Regions from separate parts of the Streptomyces sp. NPDC001796 genome, predicted to be linked through region 1. Evidence: riboswitches for the same ligand, from Rfam matches in the RefSeq annotation. Region 1 holds a riboswitch; each other region holds the start of a gene.
What was found. A riboswitch is a leader RNA that binds a small molecule or an ion and turns the genes downstream of it on or off. The one in region 1 is predicted to bind cyclic di-AMP.

Region 2: linked by a shared signal. The riboswitch ahead of ACFYZE_RS15610 (transglycosylase SLT domain-containing protein) and the one ahead of ACFYZE_RS24980 (transglycosylase family protein) in region 1 are both predicted to bind cyclic di-AMP.
Region 3: linked by a shared signal. The riboswitch ahead of ACFYZE_RS12640 (M23 family metallopeptidase) and the one ahead of ACFYZE_RS24980 (transglycosylase family protein) in region 1 are both predicted to bind cyclic di-AMP.

What each region holds. Positions count from the first base shown of each region.
Region 1 covers NZ_JBIAUC010000013.1:162,397-169,697, forward strand. The annotation lists gene ACFYZE_RS24965 (nucleoside triphosphate pyrophosphohydrolase) at 1-999, shown strand, start outside; gene ACFYZE_RS24970 (cytochrome P450) at 996-2,297, shown strand; gene ACFYZE_RS24975 (transglycosylase family protein) at 2,480-3,490, shown strand; cyclic di-AMP (ydaO/yuaA leader) riboswitch at 3,689-3,854, shown strand; gene ACFYZE_RS24980 (transglycosylase family protein) at 3,859-4,551, shown strand; gene eno (phosphopyruvate hydratase) at 4,929-6,215, shown strand; gene ACFYZE_RS24990 (septum formation initiator family protein) at 6,335-6,844, shown strand; gene ACFYZE_RS24995 (DUF501 domain-containing protein) at 6,920-7,301, shown strand, end outside.
Region 2 covers NZ_JBIAUC010000006.1:310,226-317,526, reverse strand. The annotation lists gene fahA (fumarylacetoacetase) at 1-960, opposite strand, end outside; gene ACFYZE_RS15625 (ATP-grasp domain-containing protein) at 1,215-2,459, shown strand; gene ACFYZE_RS15620 (FAD-dependent oxidoreductase) at 2,576-3,778, shown strand; gene ACFYZE_RS15615 (HAD family hydrolase) at 4,036-4,848, shown strand; gene ACFYZE_RS15610 (transglycosylase SLT domain-containing protein) at 4,899-5,414, opposite strand; cyclic di-AMP (ydaO/yuaA leader) riboswitch at 5,419-5,584, opposite strand; gene ACFYZE_RS15605 (polyprenyl synthetase family protein) at 6,530-7,301, shown strand, end outside.
Region 3 covers NZ_JBIAUC010000005.1:122,726-130,026, reverse strand. The annotation lists gene ACFYZE_RS12645 (GntR family transcriptional regulator) at 1-578, opposite strand, end outside; gene ACFYZE_RS12640 (M23 family metallopeptidase) at 782-1,534, opposite strand; cyclic di-AMP (ydaO/yuaA leader) riboswitch at 1,547-1,697, opposite strand; gene ACFYZE_RS12635 (M16 family metallopeptidase) at 1,921-3,309, opposite strand; gene ACFYZE_RS12630 (M16 family metallopeptidase) at 3,306-4,670, opposite strand; gene ACFYZE_RS12625 (DNA topoisomerase (ATP-hydrolyzing) subunit A) at 4,977-7,301, shown strand, end outside.

The sequences.
Region 1 (7,301 bases):
ACCAGCTTCGAAGCGGCCCCGGGACCGGAGGCGACCGCCGAGCCCGGCCGGATCGTCCTGCTCACCACCAGCCACCGGGTCGCGCCCGGTCTCCTGTCCTGGCCCGCCTGGCAGGCACTGCACGCCGCCGACCGGGTCCTGTGCGCGGACGGCGCGCACCCGCAGCTGCCCTATCTGCGCGAGGCGGGCATAGCGGTCGAGGAGAGCGCGCCGAGCGCGCAGCAGCTGGTCGACGCCTGCGCCGGCGGCCGCACGGTGGTCGTCGTCGCCACGGGTGAGGGTGAGCCCGCGCTGACGGACGGCCTGGCGCGCCTCGCCGGATCGGGGCGCGTCCACATGCCGGAGCTGGAACTGCTGCCCGCGTCGTACGACCTCCCGGGCGCCCGTCTCCTGGACCTGGTGCAGGTCATGGACCGCATCCGCGCCGAGTGCCCCTGGTCGTCCCGGCAGACCCACCTGGGCCTGGCCAAGTACGGCATCGAGGAGGCGTACGAACTGGTCGAGGCCATCGAGGCGGGCGACCGCGAGGAGCTGCGGGAGGAGCTGGGCGACGTCCTGCTCCAGGTCGTCTTCCACGCCCGGATAGCCGAGGAGCACCCTCAGGCGCCGTTCTCCATCGACGACGTGGCGGGCGGGATCGTCGCCAAGCTGATCCACCGCCATCCGCACGTGTTCGGGGACGAGACCGCGACGACGCCGGAGGAGGTCAAGGAGCACTGGCTGAGGACCAAGGCGGTCGAGAAGCGGCGCACGTCGGTGACGGAGGGCATCCCGCTCGGCCAGCCGGGCCTCGCCCTCGCCGCGAAGCTGCACTCCCGGGTCCGCACGGCGGGCCTCGACGTCCCGCTCCCGCAGGGCGACGGCATCGGCTACGAGCTGCTGGCGCTGGCCGCGCGCGCGGAGGCGGAGGGCGTGGACCCGGAGGCGGCCCTGCGCGCGGCGGCACGCGCGTACCGGGACGCGATCCGGGAGGTGGAGAGCGGGGGCTCGGAGCAGTGAACGGCCAGACCGCCTCCCCCGCCCCCGAACTGTTCACCTGGGAGTTCGCAGCCGACCCGTACCCCGCCTACGCCTGGCTCCGCGAGCACGCCCCCGTGCACCGGACGAGGCTGCCGAGCGGTGTCGAGGCCTGGCTGGTCACCCGGTACGCGGATGCCAAGCAGGCCCTCGCCGACCAACGGCTGAGCAAGAACCCGGCGCACCACGACGAGCCCGCGCACGCCAAGGGCAAGACCGGCATCCCCGGCGAGCGCAAGGCCGAGCTGATGACGCATCTGCTCAACATCGACCCGCCGGACCACACCCGGCTGCGCCGGCTCGTCTCCAAGGCCTTCACGCCCCGGCGTGTCGCGGAGTTCGCGCCGCGGGTGCAGGAACTGACCGACCATCTCATCGACCGGTTCGCGGGCAGGGGAGAGGCCGACCTCATCCACGAGTTCGCCTTCCCGCTCCCCATCTACGCCATCTGCGACATGCTCGGCGTCCCGCGCGAGGACCAGGACGACTTCCGGGACTGGGCCGGGATGATGATCCGGCACGGGGGCGGACCGCGAGGCGGCGTCGCGCGGTCGGTGAAGAGGATGCGCGGCTACCTCGCCGACCTCATCCACCGCAAGCGCCAGGCGCTGCCCGCCGAGCCCGGCCCCGGCGAGGACCTCATCTCCGGGCTCATCCGCGCCTCCGACCACGGCGAGCACCTCACCGAGAACGAGGCCGCCGCGATGGCCTTCATCCTGCTCTTCGCCGGGTTCGAGACCACCGTCAACCTCATCGGGAACGGCACGTTCGCGCTCCTCGGGCACCCCGGGCAGCGGGCCCGTCTGCAGCGGTCGCTCGCCGCCGGGGAACGCGACCTGCTCGAGACCGGCGTCGAGGAGCTGCTGCGCTACGACGGTCCGGTGGAGCTGGCCACCTGGCGGTTCGCCACGCGGCCGCTCACCATCGGCGGGCAGGACATCGCCCCCGGCGACCCCGTCCTGGTGGTCCTGGCCGCCGCGGACCGGGATCCGGCGCGCTTCGCCGACCCGGACGTCCTCGACCTCTCCCGCCGCGACAACCAGCACCTCGGGTACGGGCACGGCATCCACTACTGCCTGGGCGCTCCCCTGGCCCGCCTGGAGGGACAGACGGCGCTCGCCACGCTCCTGACCCGCCTGCCCGACCTGCGGCTCGCGGTCGACCCGTCCGACCTGCGATGGCGCGGCGGACTCATCATGCGGGGCCTGCGCACGCTGCCCGTGGCGTTCACACCGGTACCGGAGAAAGGTCACGAAGCTCCCGCCGACATCCGGACATGACACGACGAACACGCCGATGGTCACAAGAAGGTGACAGGATCTCACCTCTGTGATCTTCACGTGATCTACGCTGCATTAACTTGTGACAAGCGATCTAGTGCCGATACGTTCACGCAGCAACGCGGCGGTCCGCACGCCACGGCCGTCGCGTCGTTCGATGCTGTCGTGTGAAAGGCAACCGCATGCTCTCCGGGAACGGTCGTCACCGTCGCCCCCGTCAGGCTCCGGCTCTCCTCGTCGCGGCAGGGGTGACCGGATCAGCGATCGCGATCCCGCTGCTCGGCGCCACCGGTGCGAGCGCGGCCACCGGCACCACCTGGGACCAGGTCGCGGAGTGCGTCAGCGGTGGCTCATGGAGCGCGGACACCGGCAACGGCCGCTACGGCGGGCTGCAGTTGACGCAGGACGAGTGGGACAAGTACGGGGGTCTCGACTATGCGCCGAGCCCCGACCAGGCGAGCCGCTCGCAGCAGATCGCGGTCGCCGAGAAGGTCCTGGCGGCCCGGGGCGTCGGGGTCTGGGGCACCTGCGGCCTGCTGAACGGTCTGAGCAAGGACTCCGGCTCCGCCGGCGTCGACACGGGTGTCGCCGGGGACTCGGCGTCCGGCGGCGGATCGTCCTCCGACTCCGGCCTCGACTCCGGTCTCGGGGCCGGACTTGACTCCGGTCTGTCCGACTCGTCCGGATCGTCTGCGTCGACCACTCCGTCGCCTTCTTCATCCTCTTCGTCCCCTTCGCCCTCCTCGTCCTCGTCCTCGTCCGAGGCGTCGACCGCCGACGCCGCCAAGAGCGCACAGGGGTCCGGCAGTGCGCCGACGGCCACGACGAAGAGCGATGACCCGGACGAGTCGGCACAGAACGACGCCTCATCCGGGGCGAGTTCGGCCGAGACCTCGAGCGCCGGTCGCCATCGCGGCGACAGTGCCGACGAGAGCGTCGCGGACGGCCGTACGTCGGACGCCTCCGGCCGGCACGCCTCACGCGGCACCGCGGACGCGCGCGACGCCGTCGACGGCTCGTACACCGTCCGCCCCGGGGACAATCTGTCGTCCATCGCCGACTCCCTTGAACTCAGCGGTGGATGGACGGCGCTGTACGAGGCGAACAAGCGGACGGTCGGTGCCGACCCGAACCTCATCCTTCCCGGTCAGAGCCTTGCGCTCGACGCCGACCCGGCCGGCGGCTCGTCCTGAACTGCCCCTTGCGTGGCGGAAGTTCACGACCTATTTCGCGCTGAATGTCCCGTTTAGGGAAAGTGAGATATGAGTCTCATAAGCCCTGATCGTCTTTGAAATTCCGGCGATCGACTGCTTACGGTCGTGATCGCTCGCCACAGCGAGCCCCTGCGGTCGCAACGCCGAATCCTGCCAGCGGCCGTACGGGAACAGTCGTCGCGTCAAGCGCCGTAGGCAGGAGCGGGGGACCCAAGGTAGGCGCCGCGTCCGGGAGTTGACCGGAAGCGGCTCGGGGTGAAGCCGTGTCCCGCAAGGGCACGGCCGGGCAACTCAACCGGCCCGAACCCGACAGCTCACCTCGCAGGCGTCGGTGAGGGGAACGAACCATGCTGTGTTCCGGCAACGGCAAGCACCGCCGCCCGTCCAAGGCCACCCGTGCCATCGCGCTCGCCGGTGTCGCCGGCGCTGCCATCGCCGGCCCGCTCCTCGCGGCCGGAAACGCCTCCGCGGCCACCGCCGCCCAGTGGGACGCCGTCGCCCAGTGCGAGTCCGGCGGCAACTGGCACATCAACACCGGCAACGGCTTCTACGGCGGTCTGCAGTTCACGAACTCCACCTGGGCCGCGTACGGCGGCACCGCCTACGCCTCCCGCGCCGACCTGGCCACCAAGGGCCAGCAGATAGCCGTCGCCGAGAAGGTCCTCGCGGGCCAGGGCAAGGGCGCCTGGCCGGTGTGCGGCAAGGGCCTGACCAACGCCACGTACAACGGCGCCGCGGCCACCGGCTCGTCGAGCGGTGCCAAGAGCGCCCCGAAGAGCACCACCACTCGCTCGACCGAGCAGCAGGCGGCCAACCGCTCCGTGCAGCGCACGGCCCCGAAGAAGACGGTCACCACCCCGACCGGTCAGAAGGTCAAGAAGGGCGACGGCGAGTACAAGGTGGTCAAGGGCGACACCCTCAGCTCGATCGCCGCGAGCCACCACGTCCAGGGCGGCTGGAAGAAGCTCTTCGACCTGAACAAGGACATCATCCAGGACGCCGACCTGATCTACCCGGGCCAGCAGCTGCACCTGAAGTGACAGCCACCCGGTAGCCGGGCCACAGGCCCCTGCCAGGCGTGACCCCCACCGTGGGGGTCACGTGAGGGCCCACCCCCCGTCCCCACGGGCTCCCCGCTCCGGCGCGTGTTCCCCCGTACGCGCCGGAGCGGGGCTTTTGCTGTCCGCCTCGCCGTTGTCCGGCCCGTTCGCTGTCCGGCCCGTTCGCCGTCCGGCCGCACGGATTTCACCGGACCTTTCCCCCGCCCTTTGTTCCGAACGGGAACAATGTGTACCGTCACCCTGTCCACGGGACGGTCGGTAGGTCGGCCGACAGCCCGGGGCGGTTAGGCTCTAGTCGCAAGGCACAGCCGCAAGGCAGACAGCCCCGCACTTCCAGCGTCACATCCAAGAAGGAGATGCTCGTGCCGTCCATCGACGTCGTCGTAGCCCGGGAAATCCTGGACTCCCGAGGCAACCCCACGGTCGAGGTCGAGGTCGGCCTCGACGACGGCAGCACGGGTCGTGCCGCCGTTCCGTCCGGCGCCTCCACCGGCGCCTTCGAGGCCATCGAGCTCCGCGACGGTGACCCCAACCGCTACCAGGGCAAGGGCGTCGAGAAGGCCGTTCTCGCCGTCATCGAGCAGATCGGCCCGGAGCTGGTCGGCTACGACGCCACCGAGCAGCGCCTGATCGACCAGGCGATGATGGACCTGGACGCCACCGACAACAAGGGCTCCCTCGGCGCCAACGCGATCCTCGGCGTCTCCCTCGCCGTCGCCCACGCCGCCTCCGAGGCCAGCGACCTGCCCCTGTTCCGCTACCTGGGCGGCCCGAACGCGCACCTGCTGCCGGTGCCGATGATGAACATCCTCAACGGCGGCTCGCACGCCGACTCCAACGTGGACATCCAGGAGTTCATGATCGCCCCGATCGGCGCGGAGTCCTTCTCCGAGGCGCTGCGCTGGGGCACCGAGGTCTACCACACGCTGAAGAAGGTCCTGAAGAGCAAGGGCCTCGCCACCGGCCTCGGCGACGAGGGCGGCTTCGCCCCGAACCTCGGCTCCAACCGTGAGGCCCTCGACCTCATCCTGGAGGCCATCAAGGAGGCCGGCTACGCCCCCGGCCAGCAGATCGCCCTCGCGCTCGACGTCGCCGCCTCCGAGTTCTACAAGGACGGCAAGTACCTCTTCGAGGGCAAGGAGCGCTCCGCCGCCGAGATGACGGAGTACTACGAGGAGCTCGTCGCGGCCTACCCGCTCGTCTCCATCGAGGACCCGCTGTTCGAGGACGACTGGGCCGGCTGGAAGGTCATCACCGACAAGCTCGGCGACAAGGTCCAGCTGGTCGGCGACGACCTGTTCGTCACCAACCCCGAGCGCCTCGCCCGCGGCATCGAGGAGGGCGCGGCCAACGCCCTGCTGGTCAAGGTCAACCAGATCGGCTCGCTGACCGAGACCCTGGACGCCGTCGAGCTGGCCCAGCGCAACGGCTTCAAGTGCATGATGTCCCACCGCTCCGGCGAGACCGAGGACGTCACCATCGCCGACCTGGCCGTCGCCACCAACTGCGGTCAGATCAAGACCGGCGCCCCGGCCCGCTCCGAGCGCGTCGCCAAGTACAACCAGCTGCTGCGCATCGAGGAGATCCTCGACGACGCCGCGGTGTACGCCGGCCGCTCGGCCTTCCCGCGCTTCAAGGGCTGAGACGAGGCAAGCCGCTGGGACAAGCCCGGGCAGGGCTTGGCCGGTCGTACGTACGTCCCCGTACTCGGTCCCGTACCGTGTGCGGGGACGTACGCGCGTGTGAAGGGGAGGCGGGAGACATGGCCGGGAAGGACCGCGACCGGTTCTCCACCGCGACCAGGCTCAGGCTGCTCGGCGAGCAGACGGCCGCCCGGGTCTACCGCTCCCAGACCCGGCGCCAGGCCCGCCGCTCCCGGCTCACCGGCCGGGCCGCGCTCCTCGCCCTCGTCCTGTGCTCGCTGATCGTGGCACTGGCCTACCCGATGCGCCAGTACGTCTCCCAGCGCGGCGAGATCGCCGACCTGGAGCGGCAGCAGGAGCAGGCCCGCAAGCGCGTCGAACAGCTGCGTGACCTGAAGGCGCGCTGGCAGGACGACGCCTACGCGGAGCAGCAGATCCGGCAGCGGCTGCACTATGTGATGCCGGGGGAGACCGGCTACATCGTGATCGACCCGGACGTGGTCAAGCCGTCGCGCGCGGACCGGACGACGGCCGTACGCCCCTGGTACGCCGGCCTCTGGGACGGGGTCGACAGGGCCGACACGGCGGACAGGGCCGACGGTCCGGCCGGTGAGCGCACAGCGCCCTGACGTGCCCGTCACGCGCCCGGACGCACCCCGACGGACCCTGACGCACCCATGAGAAAGACAGCCTGAAAGAGAGCCATGGAAACCCCTCCGCCGCCCACCCCGCGCACCGAGCCGACGGACGCGGACGTCGAGGCCGTCAAGCAGCAGCTCGGGCGCCCCCCGCGCGGGCTGCGCGCGATCGCGCACCGGTGCCCCTGCGGGCAGCCGGACGTCGTGGAGACGGCGCCGCGGCTCCCCGACGGCACCCCGTTCCCGACGACGTACTACCTGACGTGCCCTAAGGCGGCCTCCGCGATCGGCACGCTGGAGGCCGACGGCGTCATGAAGGAGATGACCGAGCGCCTGGGCACGGACCCGGAACTGGCCGCCGCCTACCGCGCCGCGCACGAGGACTACATCTCCCGCCGTGACGCCATCGAGGTCCTGGAGGGCTTCCCCAGCGCGGGCGGCATGCCGG
Region 2 (7,301 bases), on a different contig from region 1:
GTGCGCCAGCTGCTGGGCCGCCGTCCAGTACATGGTGGAGAACGGCGGCTCGGAGACGACATGGCCGTTGATCGCGACGGAGATGCGCAGGTCGTAGCCACCCGGTTCCTCCTGTGAGTCGTCCAGGTACGGCAGCAGCGGATGCGTGCGCTCGGGCGGGGCCACCCGCGCCTCCTCCAGCGCGTCCAGCGGGGTGATCCACGCCGAGACCGACGTGGCGAACGACTTGCCGAGGAACGGCCCGAGCGGCACGTACTCCCAGGCCTGGATGTCCCGCGCCGACCAGTCGTTGAGCAGGCAGAGCCCGAACACATGGTCGCGGAAGGCCGTGAGCGGCACCGGCCGCCCCAGCCGTGACGGCACGCCCACCACGAAGCCCACCTCGGCCTCGATGTCCAGACGGACGGACGGCCCGAACACCGGTGCCGGGTCGGCGGGCGCCTTGCGCTGTCCCGACGGCCGCACGACATCCGTGCCCGACACCACCACCGTGCCGGACCGGCCGTGGTAGCCGATCGGCAGATGCTTCCAGTTGGGGGTCAGGGAGTCCGCCGCGTCCGGGCGGAAGATCTGCCCGACGTTGCGGGCGTGGTTCTCGGAGGCGTAGAAGTCGACGTAGTCCGCGACCTCGAAGGGCAGGTGCAGCGTCACCTCCGAGAGAGGGTGCAGCAGCGGTTCCACGGTCTCCCGGTGCGCGGGCACCGTCACCCACGCCGTCAGTGCCCGCCGCACATCCGACCAGGTGGTGCGGCCCGCGGCCAGCAGCGGGTTCAGGGACGGACGCGCCAGCAGGGAGGCGTACGGGGAGCCGAGCGCCGTGGCCGCCGCGCCCGCGTCGAGCACATGGTCGCCCAGACGGACGCCGACGCGCCGCTCGTCGGAGCCGGCGGGGGAGAAGACGCCGTAGGGAAGGTTGTGCGGGCCGAAGGGGTCGCCCTCGGGGACGTCGAAGGGGGGCATGGGATGCTGCCTCGCTTTCGTGCACTTCGGGTGTGCCGTGCATGGGGGTGCGTTCCAGTGCGTTCCATGTGGTCGCCGCACACGTTACGGGTGAGTCATCTGTCTTGGGCAGTGTCTAAAGAGTTTGCAATGTCCGTATTGGTCTTGTCGGAGGGGGCAATTCCGGCTTAGCGTCCTTTGGGGGACACGGGCGGGGTGGGTCCGGTCCGTAGGGGGGACACGTGGGGGGACCCGTGGCCAGGAGCACCGGCGGTGTGCCGTTCGACGCGGACCGCGACGTGCCGGGGCTCATCGTGAAGTTCGGCGACTACCCGCTGCACCACGGCGGGGTCGGCGCGATCCGCAGCCTCGGCCGGCTCGGTATACCGATGTATGCGATCACGGAGGACCGCTACACGCCGGCCGCGGCCTCCCGCTATCTGCGGCGCGCCTTCGTGTGGCCGACCACCGGGACCGAGAAGCCGGAGCGGCTCGTGGAGGGCCTGCTGCGCGTCGGGCACCGTATCGGCCGACCGACGGTCCTCGTCCCCACCGACGAGGAGGCAGCGGTCCTGATCGCCGAGCACCAGGACGCCCTGACCGGACCCTTCCTGTTACCCAGGGTCGAGGCGGGGCTCCCACGCCGCCTCGCCAGCAAGCAGGGCCTGCACGAACTGTGCGTGGAACACGGCATCCCCAGCCCCCGGGCGGCCTTCCCGCAGTCGTACGACGACATTCTGCGCTTCGCCGACGAGGCCCGCTTCCCGCTCGTGGCGAAGAACCGCGAGGCGTTCGTGCGCCGCCAACGGCCCGCGGTGGGCGGCACGACGAAGATCACCACCCGTGAGGGGCTGCTCAGGCTCGCCCGCGACTGGGGCGAGAGGCCGGGCGTGATCCTCCAGGAGTACCTGCCCCGGGAGCAGGCCGAGGACTGGATCGTGCACGCCTACTTCGGCCAGGACTCCACCCCGCTCGCCCTGTTCACCGGCGTCAAGGTGCGCTCCTGGCCGCCCCACGCTGGCATGACGGCCAACGCGTACGTCGTCGACAACCCGGAACTCGCCGACCTCGCCGCACGTTTCATCAAACAGATCGGCTTCACCGGCATCGTCGACCTCGACCTGCGCTTCGACCGGCGCGACGGACAGTACAAACTGCTCGACTTCAACCCGCGCATGGGCGCCCAGTTCCGGCTGTTCGAGAACGAGTCGGGGGTGGACGTCGTCCGCGCCATGCACCTGGACCTGACCGGCCGCGCCGTACCGGAGGGGGAACAGCGCGCCGGCCACCGGTACATCGTGGAGAACATCGACCTGCCGGCCCTGCTCGCCTACCGCCGCAGCGGCTACACGACACCGCACGCGCCGGTCCGTGCGAGCGGCACGGAACTGGCCTGGTTCGCGGGGGACGACCCACTGCCGTTCGTCACGATGCTCGCGCGCTTCGTGCGGCCGGGCGCGAAGCACCTCTATCAGCTGTGGCGGACCAACCGCCGCGGCAGCACGACCCGTACGTCGTAGGCGTACGACCGGTACGTCGAGGCGTACGACCGGTACATCGCAGGCGGTCGACCGGTACGTCGAGGCGTACACGCTCCACCACGAAGTAGGCACGTTGCGTCCTGGGGAGGGACTTCGTGATTCAACCGGTAGCAGTCATCGGCGCCGGGCCGTTCGGCCTGTCCACCGCCGCCCATCTGCGCGGGCGCGGTATCCCGGTCCGCGTCTTCGGCGAGCCCATGGTCAGCTGGCGCGACAACATGCCCGCGGGCATGCTCCTGAAGTCCACTCCGGTCGCCTCGAACATCGACGCGCCCCAGCGTGGCCACACCCTGGCCGACTACTGCGACGCGGCGGGCATCCGCCGGCTGGTGACGGACGAGGACATCATCCCGGTCGAGACGTTCACCGCGTACGGGGAGTGGTTCCAGCAGAAGCTGGTGCCCGAGCTGGAGCGGGTCCGGGTGGTCTCCGTGGACCGCCGCAAGGGCGGTGGCTTCGATCTCAAGCTGGACTCGGGCGAGTTGTTCACCGCCCGGGCGGTCGTGGTGGCGACCGGCCTGTCGGGACTCGCCCACCTCCCGCCGGAGCTGGCCGCCGCGGCAGCCGACGGCCCCACGCCCACCGGTCCTGTCTCGCACAGCTCCCAGCACCATGACCTCAGCAGGTTCTCCGGCAAGGAGCTGCTGGTCGTCGGCGCCGGCCAGTCCGCGCTGGAGACGGCGGCGCTGGCGGCCGAGGCGGGCGCACGGGTGCGCGTCGTGGCGCGCGGGCAGGGCAGGGTCGCCTTCGGCGCGCCCCCGTGGGACCAGCCGAAGCTGCGCCCCGAGTCGCCCTTCGGCCGTGCCTGGTCCCTGTGGGCGCTGAGCTACTACCCCCACCCCTACCGCTTCCTGCCCGCCCGGACCCGCCACTACCTGGTGCGCCGCGTCCTCGGCCCGCTCGGCGCGTGGTGGCTGCGCGACCGCTTCCAGGAGAACGTGCAGGTGCGTGAGGTCGTCGGCATCCTCAGCGCGTCCGTGGCGGACGGCCGCCCGGCCCTGACGGTCCGGACCCACACGGGCCGCACCGAGGAGATGACCGCGGACCACGTCATCGCCGCGACCGGCTACCGCGTGGACATCTCCGCGATGGACTTCCTGGGCCATGAGCTGCGCACACGCCTGGCGGTGAGCCGGGGCGCCCCCCGGCTCGGCGCCGGCTACGTGTCCTCGGTCCCGGGCCTGTACTTCACGGGCCTGCCGGCGGCGGCCTCCTACGGACCGGTGATGCGGTTCGTCTGTGGCACGGAGTTCGCGTCGCCGCGCCTGGCGAAGCACCTGGCGACGGCCCACGGCTGACCCCGGCCGGCCACCGGACCACCGCGTGGCCCTTCCCCCTCGGAAGGGCCACAGGGCCACAGGGCCACGATTGCAGAGCCGGATGCCGACGGGTTCTCCGGAGGGGCCCCGGATGCCGACGGGTTCTCGGCAGAAGGGCCGGAGGCCGGCCGGGGTCAGCCGTACGTCAGTCGCAGGTCGGCCGGTTCACGACGGGTGGCCGGACGTCGGCTGGTCCGTGGTGAGTCGTGGGGGTGTTCCATCCGTATTCTCTGATCATGGCCGCACCCCTCGCATATTCACTCATCGCCACTGACCTGGACGGGACGCTGCTGCGCGGCGACGACACGCTCTCCGACCGGTCGAGGGACGCGCTGGCGCGGGCCGCCGCGGCCGGCGCGCAGCACCTCGTGGTGACGGGGCGTCCTGCCCCCAGGGTGCGGCCGCTGCTCGACGACCTGGGCGGCAGGGGGCTCGCGGTGTGCGGACAGGGCGCGCAGGTGTACGACGCCGGCGCGGACCGGTTGCTGTTTTCCGTCACCCTGGACCGGGAGTTGGCCGAGACCGCGCTCGGCAAGATCGAGGCAGAGGTGGGGCAGGTGTATGCGGCCGTCGACCAGGACGGCGTGGACGGGCTCACCCTCATCGAACCCGGATACCGCATGCCGCACCCCACGCTGCCCGCGGTGCGGGTCCAACGGCGCGACGACCTGTGGTGCGCGCCCATCAGCAAGGTGCTGCTGCGCCATCACGCCCTGACCGACGACGAGTTGGCGACGGCGGCGCGCAGCGCGGTCGGTTCGCTGGCGACGGTCACCATGTCCGGGCCCGGCACGGTCGAACTCCAGCCATGCGGTATCACCAAGGCGACGGGGCTGGCGCTCGCCGCCGAGTACCTGGGTCTGGGGCCGTCCCGGACCATCGCGTTCGGCGACATGCCGAACGACATCCCGATGTTCGACTGGGCCGCGCGCGGCGTCGCCATGGCGAACGCCCACCCCGAACTCAAGGCGGTCGCCGACGAGATCACGGAGTCGAACGAGGACGACGGCATCGCCGTCGTCCTCGAAAGACTCTTCAGGGGCCGCTAGACCTCGGCTTCAGCCTTCGGCCTCAGCCTCGGTACGCGCGGCGCACAGCGTCAGTACGCGCTGTGGACGTTGTCGATGGAGCCGTACCGGTGGGCTGCGTAGTTGCACGCGGCCGTGATGTTCGCCACCGGGTCGTAGATGTTCCAGGACGTGCCCGGCACGTGGTACGCGCGGAAGGTCGGGTCGATGACCTGGAGGAGGCCCTTGGACGGGATGCCCATCCGGGCGTTGGAATCCCAGAGGTTGATGGCGGACGGGTTGCCCGACGACTCACGCATCACGTTGCGGTAGATGCCGTAGTAGGAGCCGGGGATCCGGTGCTGCCGCATGACGACCAGCGACTGACGGATCCAGCTGTCGAGGTTTCCGGCGCGCGTCGTCATGGTCTTGGCGGCGGCGGTCGTGGTCGTCGTGGAGGCGGGGGTCGCGGCGGAAGCGCTGGTGGCGCCCAGGACCGGAAGGGCCAGAACGGCGGCACCCGTCCCCGCGACAGCGAGGGCACGGGTGAGGCGCGCGGCCTTGGAGCGGCGGTCCCGACGGCGTGCGGGCAGGGCGAAAGCGGGCATGTCGTAGTCCTCTCCGGCGCCTGCGAGGTGAGCTGTCGGGTTCGGGCGGGGAGGTGCCCGGCCTTGTCCTCGGTGCCGAGGAATCGGCTTCACCCCAAGCCGTTCCGGCGCTGTGTCCGGTCCGGCGACTTACCTGGGTCCCCCGCTCCTGCCGTTGGTGGTGGATGGGCTCGCGAGCGGCGGCAGGATTCGGCGGTCCGCTCGGATCGATTGGGAAGGTATGCGAGAGCACATGTCGGGAACAAGACTGGAAGTCACACTCCGAGGTAAATGACCTTGAAATGCGGGAATAAGGGATGTGATCCATTTCGTTGAGGAAGGTTAAACTTGGCATAAGTAAATGGGAAGTTGAGATTCCGGATGCCCCGCCTTGCTCTGTGGTGGCGTGACCTAATTCACTCGCACTTTTCTTGATCGCCACCCGTAATTCGGGGCCCTGAAGCGGCAATTCGGACAAAAGGTTCGGCGATCGCCTGTGAGTGGCGGTTTTTATGGGGCTCAAAATGGGCAATTCGGACATGCTCCGGATCTGCGGGAATCCTCATCCCGGATCGAAACGCGTGACCGACGTCACTCGCTATGCCGTAGAGAGGCATGGAGAGCCATGGAGGGCCGTAGGGAGCCGTAAAGGGCCGGGCCGTATAGAGCCGTACGGATCTGTACGCGCGCGTGCCTCGGGGTGCCGGGCGTCCCCGTCGGGACCGGACGTGGGCCCGGCCGGGTGATGGCGCCGAGCGGGGCGGCCGGGGGCCGTGTGGTCCTGCGGAGGCCTTCGGGGGTTGCGGGGCTGCTCCGGAAGCGGGATGCGAGGGGCGCTTCCGGGGGCCGGAGCGCGTCGCCGGCCCCCGGGCGGGGGAGCTTTCCGCTATGTCGCTCCAAACCCGCTCGTATCACCTGATCAAGAACATGCCTCTCGTGATCCGATACGGCCCGGCCTGGAACAGCGGGCACTCGTGGTGATCGAAACCTGACCGGATACGCTGACTTGAGTGATGGCGGCGACAGATCGACAAACTCGGTGAGCCGAGTCGGCCTGACGACGTCATCGATCAAGTGACCGACCTCGATACCGACCGTGTGATCGTCAGCAGACGTCAGCAGACAGGAGACCTCACGTGACCGTCGTCGGGCCGTTCGGGCTGAGCGTGCGGGACCAGGCTCTGGAAGCCGATGTCCAGGCCGGATTGGCCGCTGTCGAGGAAGGGCTGCTCGACGCCACGAAGAGCGAGGTGCCCTTCATCACCGAGGCCGCGCAGCATCTCGTGCGGGCGGGCGGGAAGCGGTTCCGGCCGCTGCTCGTCATGCTCGCGGCACAGTTCGGTGACCCGTACGCGCCGGGGGTCGTCCCCTCGGCCGTGGTCGTGGAGCTCACCCACCTCGCCACGCTGTACCACGACGACGTGATGGACGAGGCCGAGGTGCGGCGCGGGGTGGCCAGCGCGAACAGCCGCTGGGGCAACTCGGTGGCGGTCCTCACCGGTGACTTCCTGTTCGCCCGCGCGTCCCACATCCTGGCCGACCTCGGCCCGGAGGCGGTCCGTATCCAGGCGGAGGCGTTCGAACGGCTCGTCACCGGCCAGATCCTGGAGACGGCGGGCCCGCGGGACGGCCGTGACCCGGTGGAGCACTACCTCGACGTCCTCGCCGGCAAGACGGGCTCCCTGGTGGCGGTGGCGTGCCGCTTCGGCGCGATGATGTCGGGCGCCGACGAGACGGTCGTGGACGTGCTGACGCAGTACGGTGAGCGTCTCGGCGTGGCGTTCCAGCTGGCCGACGACGTCCTGGACATCGCCTCCGACTCCCAGGAGTCCGGCAAGACGCCGGGGACGGACCTGCGCGAGGGCATCGCGACCCTCCCGGTCCTGCGCCTGCGCGAGCGCGCCCAGC
Region 3 (7,301 bases), on a different contig from region 1:
GCCGTGATCGCCCGCGCCCGCTCGCTGTCCCCGCGCGCGACGGCGTCCACGATGCCGCCGTGCTCGGCCCAGGACTCCACGGGGCTGACCGGCGCATCGACCGCGTACATCCATGTGATCTTGTGCCGCAGCTGGGCGAGCGTCGAGGTCAGCGCGGGGCTCCCGCAGGCCTGTGCCAGCGTCTCGTGGAACCAGCCGCCCAGGGAGCGCAGATCATCGCTGTGGCCCCTCCTGGCCCGCTCCTGGCCCAACCGGACCAGGCCGCGCAGCACCTTGAGGTGGGCCTCGGTACGCCGCTGCGCGGCCCGCGCGGCCCCGAGCGGCTCCAGCAGCATCCGCATCTCCAGCAGGTCGGCGGCCTCCTGCTCGGTGGGTTCGGCCACGCACGCCCCCGCGTGCCGGCGGGTGACGACGAAGCCCTCGGCCTCCAGGGTGCGCAGCGCCTCGCGCACGGGGACGCGGGAGACGCCGTAGCGCCGCGCGAGGAGTTCCTCGGTGAGCCGGCTGCCGCGCTCGTAGACACCCGCGACGATGTCATCACGGATCGCCGTGCAGACCGAGTGCGCCGGAATACGCATGACCGACCTCCGTCTTAATCCCCGTGAAACGTACGCGATTGACGCGCGTTCAACCGACTCTATTGCAGTGGGCCGGAATTTCCGACGGCGGGCCGGAATCCAGGGATATTTTTTGGACAGACAACCGTTCGAAAGCCGACGACGGCCCCGGCTGATCAGCCGGGGCCGTCGGATGCGGGCGAGCCTGTCGCGGGCGCGGACCGTCAGACGTTCACGCCGTGCGAGCGCAGGTAGGCGACGGGGTCGATGTCCGAGCCGTACTCGGGAGTGGTGCGGGCCTCGAAGTGCAGGTGCGGCCCAGTGGTGTTGCCGGTGGCCCCGGAGAGGGCTATCTGCTGGCCCGGGACGACCCGCTGGCCCACGAAGACGCCGATGGACGACAGGTGGCCGTACTGGGTGTAGGTGCCGTCGTTCATCCTGATGACGATCTGGTTGCCGTACGCGCCGCCCCAGCCCGTCTGGACGACGGTGCCGGCGCCGACGGCGTGCACGGGCGTGCCCGTGGCGGCGTGGAAGTCGATGCCCGTGTGGGAGCCGGAGGACCACAGGGAGCCACCGGACTTGTAACCGGTGGAGACGTAGGAGTCGGAGATCGGCGGCACGAACATGTTGAGACGCCTGCGCTCGGCCTCGCGTGCGGCCCGCTCCTTGGCCTCGCGCTCCTGGCGGGCCTTCTCGGCGGCCTTCCTGCGCGCGGCCTCCTCGGCCTGCTTCTGTTCGGCGGCCTGCTTCTGTGCGGCGGCCTGTGCGTCGATCTTCTCGGCGACCGAGTCACCGAGGGTGACGGCCTGGATCAGCCCGGTCTGCTCGACGGGGGCGCCGGCGGCGAGGGCCGGGGCGGCCAGGGTGCCGATGACACCGGTGGTGGTGAGCGCGGCGACACCGACGGCGTTCGCAGTCGTACGCTTCACGCGGCTCGGGCGACGGTGCTTCCCGGTGGCGCAGGTGAACGCCATGAAGTGGCTGGTCCTTTCCTTCCCTCTCGCCTACCGGGTTAGCTGACGGGTTCGGAGCAGGAAGGTCTCCTACGGGCTCGCGCCCGATTCACCCCAGGGACTGTGGTTTTGGGTCCCCGGCTCCCCTGGCTCGCGCCGTACGGGGACTCGGCGATGACTGTCCGGTGCCGCGGGTGCGGCGCACTGCCTGACGGACAGCCCGAACGAAGCTAAGGGGACTGGCTTTCAATCAGCAAACGGAGAACGGGGTTTGTAGCGCATCCCACAGGGCAGAGAGGCAGCCTCTGTGGCAATACGGACAAACCCGCCAACGGGTGGGGCCCTGGTGACACGGAAAGTCACCAGGGCCCCGGGACAGCGCGGCGCACGCGCGCGTACGGTCCGCTCTACTCGGCGGCGACGACGCTCACTTCACCGATGCCGAGCGCCTCGACAGGCTCCTTGATCTGCGCGGCGTCGCCCACCAGCACGGTGACCAGACGGTCCACGGGGAAGGCGCTCACCACCGCCGCGGTGGCCTCCACCGTGCCCGTGGCGGCCAGCTGCTGATACAGCGTCGACTGGTAGTCGTCCGGCAGGTGCTGCTCGACCTGGTCGGCGAGCGTGCTCGCCACGGCCGCCGCCGTCTCGAACTTCAGCGGTGCCACCCCCACCAGGTTCTGTACGGCGACGTCGCGCTCGGCGTCCGTCAGGCCCTCGGCGGCCAGGGTGCGCAGCACCTTCCACAGGTCGTCGAGCGCCGGACCGGTGTTCGGCGTGTCGACGGAGCCGCTGATGGCGAGCATCGCGGCGCCCGTGCCGTCGGGCGCGGAGCGCAGCACCTGTCCGAAGGCCCGCACCCCGTAGGTGTAGCCCTTCTCCTCGCGCAGGACGCGGTCCAGGCGGGAGGTGAGGGTGCCACCGAGGCAGTACGTGCCGAGCACCTGGGCCGGCCACACGCGGTCGTGGCGGTCGGGCCCGACACGGCCGATGAGCAGCTGTGTCTGGACGGCGCCGGGACGGTCCACGATGATCACGCGGCCGGTGTCGTCGGCGCTCACCGGGGGCACCGGTCGCGGCTTGGAGGGCTCCCCCGTCCAGGCGCCGAGGGTGTCGCCCAGGAGCTCGTCCAGATCGATCCCGGTGAGGTCGCCGACCACGACCGCGGTGGACGTCGCGGGGCGCACGTACCGCTCGTAGAAGGCGCGGACGGCCGCGGCGTCGATGTTCTCGACCGTCTCCTCGGTGCCCTGGCGCGGGCGCGACATGCGCGAGGACGCCGGGAACAGCTCCTTGGAGAGCTCCTTGGCGGCGCGGCGCGCCGGGTTGGCCATCTCGTGCGGGATCTCGTCGAGGCGGTTGCGTACCAGGCGCTCCACCTCGCTGTCCGCGAACGCCGGCGACCTCAGTGCGTCGGCGAGCAGTCCGAGCGCCTTGGGGAGGCGGGAGACCGGAACCTCCAGGGAGAGGCGGACGCCGGGGTGGTCGGCGTGCGAGTCGAGGGTGGCGCCGCAGCGCTCCAGCTCGGCGGCGAACTCCTCGGCGGAGTGCTTGTCGGTGCCCTCGGAGAAGGCGCGCGCCATGATCGTGGCGACGCCGTCGAGGCCGGCCGGCTCGGCGTCCAGGGGAGCGTCGAGGAGCACCTCGACGGCGACGACCTGCTGGCCGGGGCGGTGGCAGCGCAGCACGGTCAGGCCGTTGTCGAGCGTGCCCCGCTCGGGCGCCGGGAAAGCCCAGGGCCGGGCCTCGCCGGGCTGGGGCTGCGGGTGGAACTCCATGGTCGCGAGCTCGCTCACTTCGCCGACTCCTCGGTCTCGTCGCTGGTCTCGGCTGCTTCCGGGGCCCCGGCCTCGGCCCCGACCGGTTCGTACACGAGCACCGCGCGGTTGTCGGGGCGCAGGCGGGCCTTGGCGACCTCCTGCACCTCCTCGGCGGTGACCTCGAGCACGCGCTTCACGGCGGTCAGGGCGAGCTGGGGGTCGCCGAACAGCACGGCGTACCGGCACAGTTCGTCGGCACGGCCCGCGACCGTGCCGAGCCGGTCCAGCCACTCGCGCTCCAACTGGGCCTGGGCGCGCTCCATTTCCTCGGCCGTCGGGCCCCGCTCGGCGAACCGGGCGAGCTCCTCGTCGATGGCGGCCTCGATGACGGGCACCTCGACGTCGCCGGAGGTCTTCACGTCCAGCCATCCGAGCGAAGGCGCTCCGGCGAGCCGCAGCAGGCCGAACCCGGCGGCGACGGCGGTGCGGTCACGGCGCACGAGCCGGTTGTACAGGCGGGAGGACTCGCCGCCGCCGAGGATCGTGAGCGCCAGGTCGGCCGCGTCGCACGCGCGCGTACCGTCGTGCGGCAGCCGGTAGGCGGCCATCAGGGCACGCGCCGGAACCTCCTCCTCGACGACCTCGCGCAGCTGCTCGCCGATGATCTCGGGCAGCGAGCCGTCGCGCGGCTGGGGCTTGCCGTCGTGGGACGGGATGGACCCGAAGTACTTCTCGATCCAGGCCAGGGTCTGCTGGGGGTCGATGTCGCCGACGACGGACAGCACCGCGTTGTTCGGCGCGTAGTAGGTGCGGAAGAACGCGCGTGCGTCCTCCAGGGTGGCCGCGTCCAGGTCGGCCATCGACCCGATCGGCGTGTGGTGGTAGGGGTGGCCCTCCGGGTAGGCGAGGGCGGTCAGCCTCTCGAAGGCGGTGCCGTAGGGGACGTTGTCGTAGCGCTGGCGGCGCTCGTTCTTCACGACGTCCCGCTGGTTCTCCATGGACTCGTCGTCGAGCGCGGCGAGCAGGGAGCCCATGCGGTCGGCCTCCAGCCAGAGGGCGAGCTCCAGCTGGTGGGCGGGCATGGTCTCGAAGTAGTTGGTGCGCTCGAAGCTGGTGGTGCCGTTGAGCGAGCCGCCCGCTCCCTGCACCAGCTCGAAGTGGCCGTTGCCCTTGACCTGGGCGGAGCCCTGGAACATCAGGTGCTCGAAGAGGTGGGCGAGACCCGTGCGCCCCTGAACTTCGTGGCGGGAGCCGACGTCGTACCAGAGGCACACCGCCGCGACCGGGGTCAGGTGGTCCTCGGAGAGCACCACGCGCAGGCCGTTGGCCAAGCGGTGCTCGGTCGCTGTCAGGCCCCCGGAGCCTGCCTCGGCTGTGGCCGTGTGACCCATGGGCATGTACGTCCCTTCGATCGCGGAGCTTTCGCGGAAACCGCGGTTTCCTGCCGGTCCTGTCACTGTATGCAAGCGCGCCGACCGGTGGCGAAGTTCCCGGGCGGCGTACGCCGAGAGCGAGACCATGATTACGGGGGGTGGGGGACGCTCGCTGTTGACGCGTCGGGGGCGGGACGGTCGTGATCGCCGCCGGGCCGGTTCACGGCCCCTCGGAAGGGCCCCGGTCCCCGTTGTCGGTGCGGCGGTCCACAATGGTCGGCGTCAGATTCGTTTCCATGCCCAGCACAGACGGTGAAGGAGCCGGCAGCGATGGCCCGCCGCAGCACGAAGACCCCGCCACCCGACGACTCGTACGAGGAGAAGATCCTCGACATCGACGTCGTGGACGAGATGCAGGGCTCCTTCCTCGAATACGCGTACTCGGTCATCTACTCGAGGGCCCTGCCGGACGCCCGGGACGGCCTCAAGCCGGTGCACCGGCGGATCGTCTACCAGATGAACGAGATGGGCCTGCGCCCCGACCGCGGCTATGTGAAGTGCGCCCGCGTCGTCGGCGAGGTCATGGGCAAGTTGCATCCGCACGGCGACGCGTCGATCTACGACGCCCTGGTGCGCATGGCCCAGCCGTTCTCGATGCGCGTGCCCCTGGTCGACGGCCACGGCAACTTCGGCTCGCTGGGCAACGACGACCCGCCGGCCGCCATGCGGTACACCGAGTGCCGGATGGCCGAGGCGACGGGTCTGATGACCGAGTCGATCGACGAGGACACGGTCGATTTCGCGCCCAACTACGACGGCCAGGAGCAGGAGCCGGTGGCCCTGCCCGCCGCCTTCCCGAACCTGCTGGTGAACGGCGCGTCGGGCATCGCGGTCGGCATGGCGACGAACATGCCGCCGCACAACCTGCGCGAGGTGATCGCGGCCGCCCGTCATCTGATCAGGTATCCGAACGCGGACCTGGACGCTCTGATGAAGCACGTCCCGGGCCCGGACCTGCCCACCGGCGGCCGGATCGTGGGGCTGCCCGGGATCCGCGACGCGTACGAGACGGGCCGCGGCACCTTCAGGATGCGGGCCACGGTCTCCGTGGAGGACGTGACGGCGCGCCGCAAGGGTCTCGTCGTCACCGAGCTGCCCTTCACGGTCGGCCCGGAGAAGGTGATCGCCAAGATCAAGGACCTGGTGGGCTCGAAGAAGCTCCAGGGGATCGCCGACGTCAAGGACCTCACCGACCGGCAGCACGGCCTGCGCCTGGTCATCGAGATCAAGAACGGCTTCGTGCCGGAGGCGATCCTGGAGCAGCTCTACAAGCTGACGCCCATGGAGGAGTCCTTCGGCATCAACAACGTGGCCCTGGTCGACGGCCAGCCGCTGACGCTGGGCCTCAAGGAGCTCCTCGAGGTCTACCTGGACCACCGCTTCGACGTGGTCCGCCGCCGCTCGGAGTTCCGCCGCGGCAAGAAGCGCGACCGTCTGCACCTGGTCGAGGGCCTGCTGACCGCGCTGGTGGACATCGACGAGGTCATCCGTCTGATCCGCTCCAGCGACAACTCCGCGCAGGCCAAGGAGCGCCTGATGGAGCGCTTCGCGCTGAGCGAGATCCAGACGCAGTACATCCTCGACACGCCGCTGCGCCGTCTGACGAAGTACGACCGCATCGAACTGGAGGCGGAGAAGGACCGGCTCAACACCGAGATCGAGGAGCTGACCCGGATCCTGGAGTCGGACGCGGAGCTGCGCAAGCTGGTCTCCAACGAACTGGCCGCGGTGGCCAAGAAGTTCGGCACGGACCGGCGCACGGTGCTGCTGGAGTCCTCCGGTGTGCCGGCCCCGACGGTGCCGCTGCAGGTCGAGGACGCCCCGTGCCGGGTGCTGCTGTCGTCGACGGGCCTGCTGGCGCGTACGGCCAACAACGACCCGTTCGCGGAGGACGCCGACGGCAGGCGCGCCAAGCACGATGTGGTCGTCTCGGTCGTCCCGGCGACGGCGCGCGGTGAGGTGGGCGTGGTGACGTCCGCCGGCCGGCTGCTGCGGGTGAACGTGATCGACCTTCCGCAGCTGCCGGAGACGGCGACGCGGGCGAGCCTGTCCGGGGGTGCGCCGGTCTCGGAGTTCGTCTCCCTGACGGAGGACGAGACGGTGGTGTGCCTGACGACGCTGGACGAGTCCTCCCAGGGTCTCGCGCTCGGCACGGAACAGGGCGTGGTCAAGCGCGTGGTCCCCGACTACCCGGCGAACAGGGAGGAGTTGGAGGTCATCACCCTGAGGGAGGGCGACCGGATCGTCGGCGCGGTCGAGCTGCGCACGGGTGAGGAGGACCTGGTCTTCATCACGGACGACGCCCAGCTGCTGCGCTACCCCGCTTCCCAGGTCCGCCCGCAGGGTCGTCCGGCGGGCGGCATGGCGGGCATCAAGCTGGCCGAGGGCGCCAAGGTGATCTCGTTCACGGCGGTGGACCCGGCCCTCGACGCGGTGGTCTTCACGGTCGCCGGCTCGCGCGGCACGCTGGACGACTCGGTGCAGACCACGGCCAAGATGACGCCGTTCGACCAGTACCCGCGCAAGGGCCGCGCCACGGGCGGTGTGCGCTGCCAGCGGTTCCTGAAGGGCGAGGACTGCCTGTCGTTCGCGTGG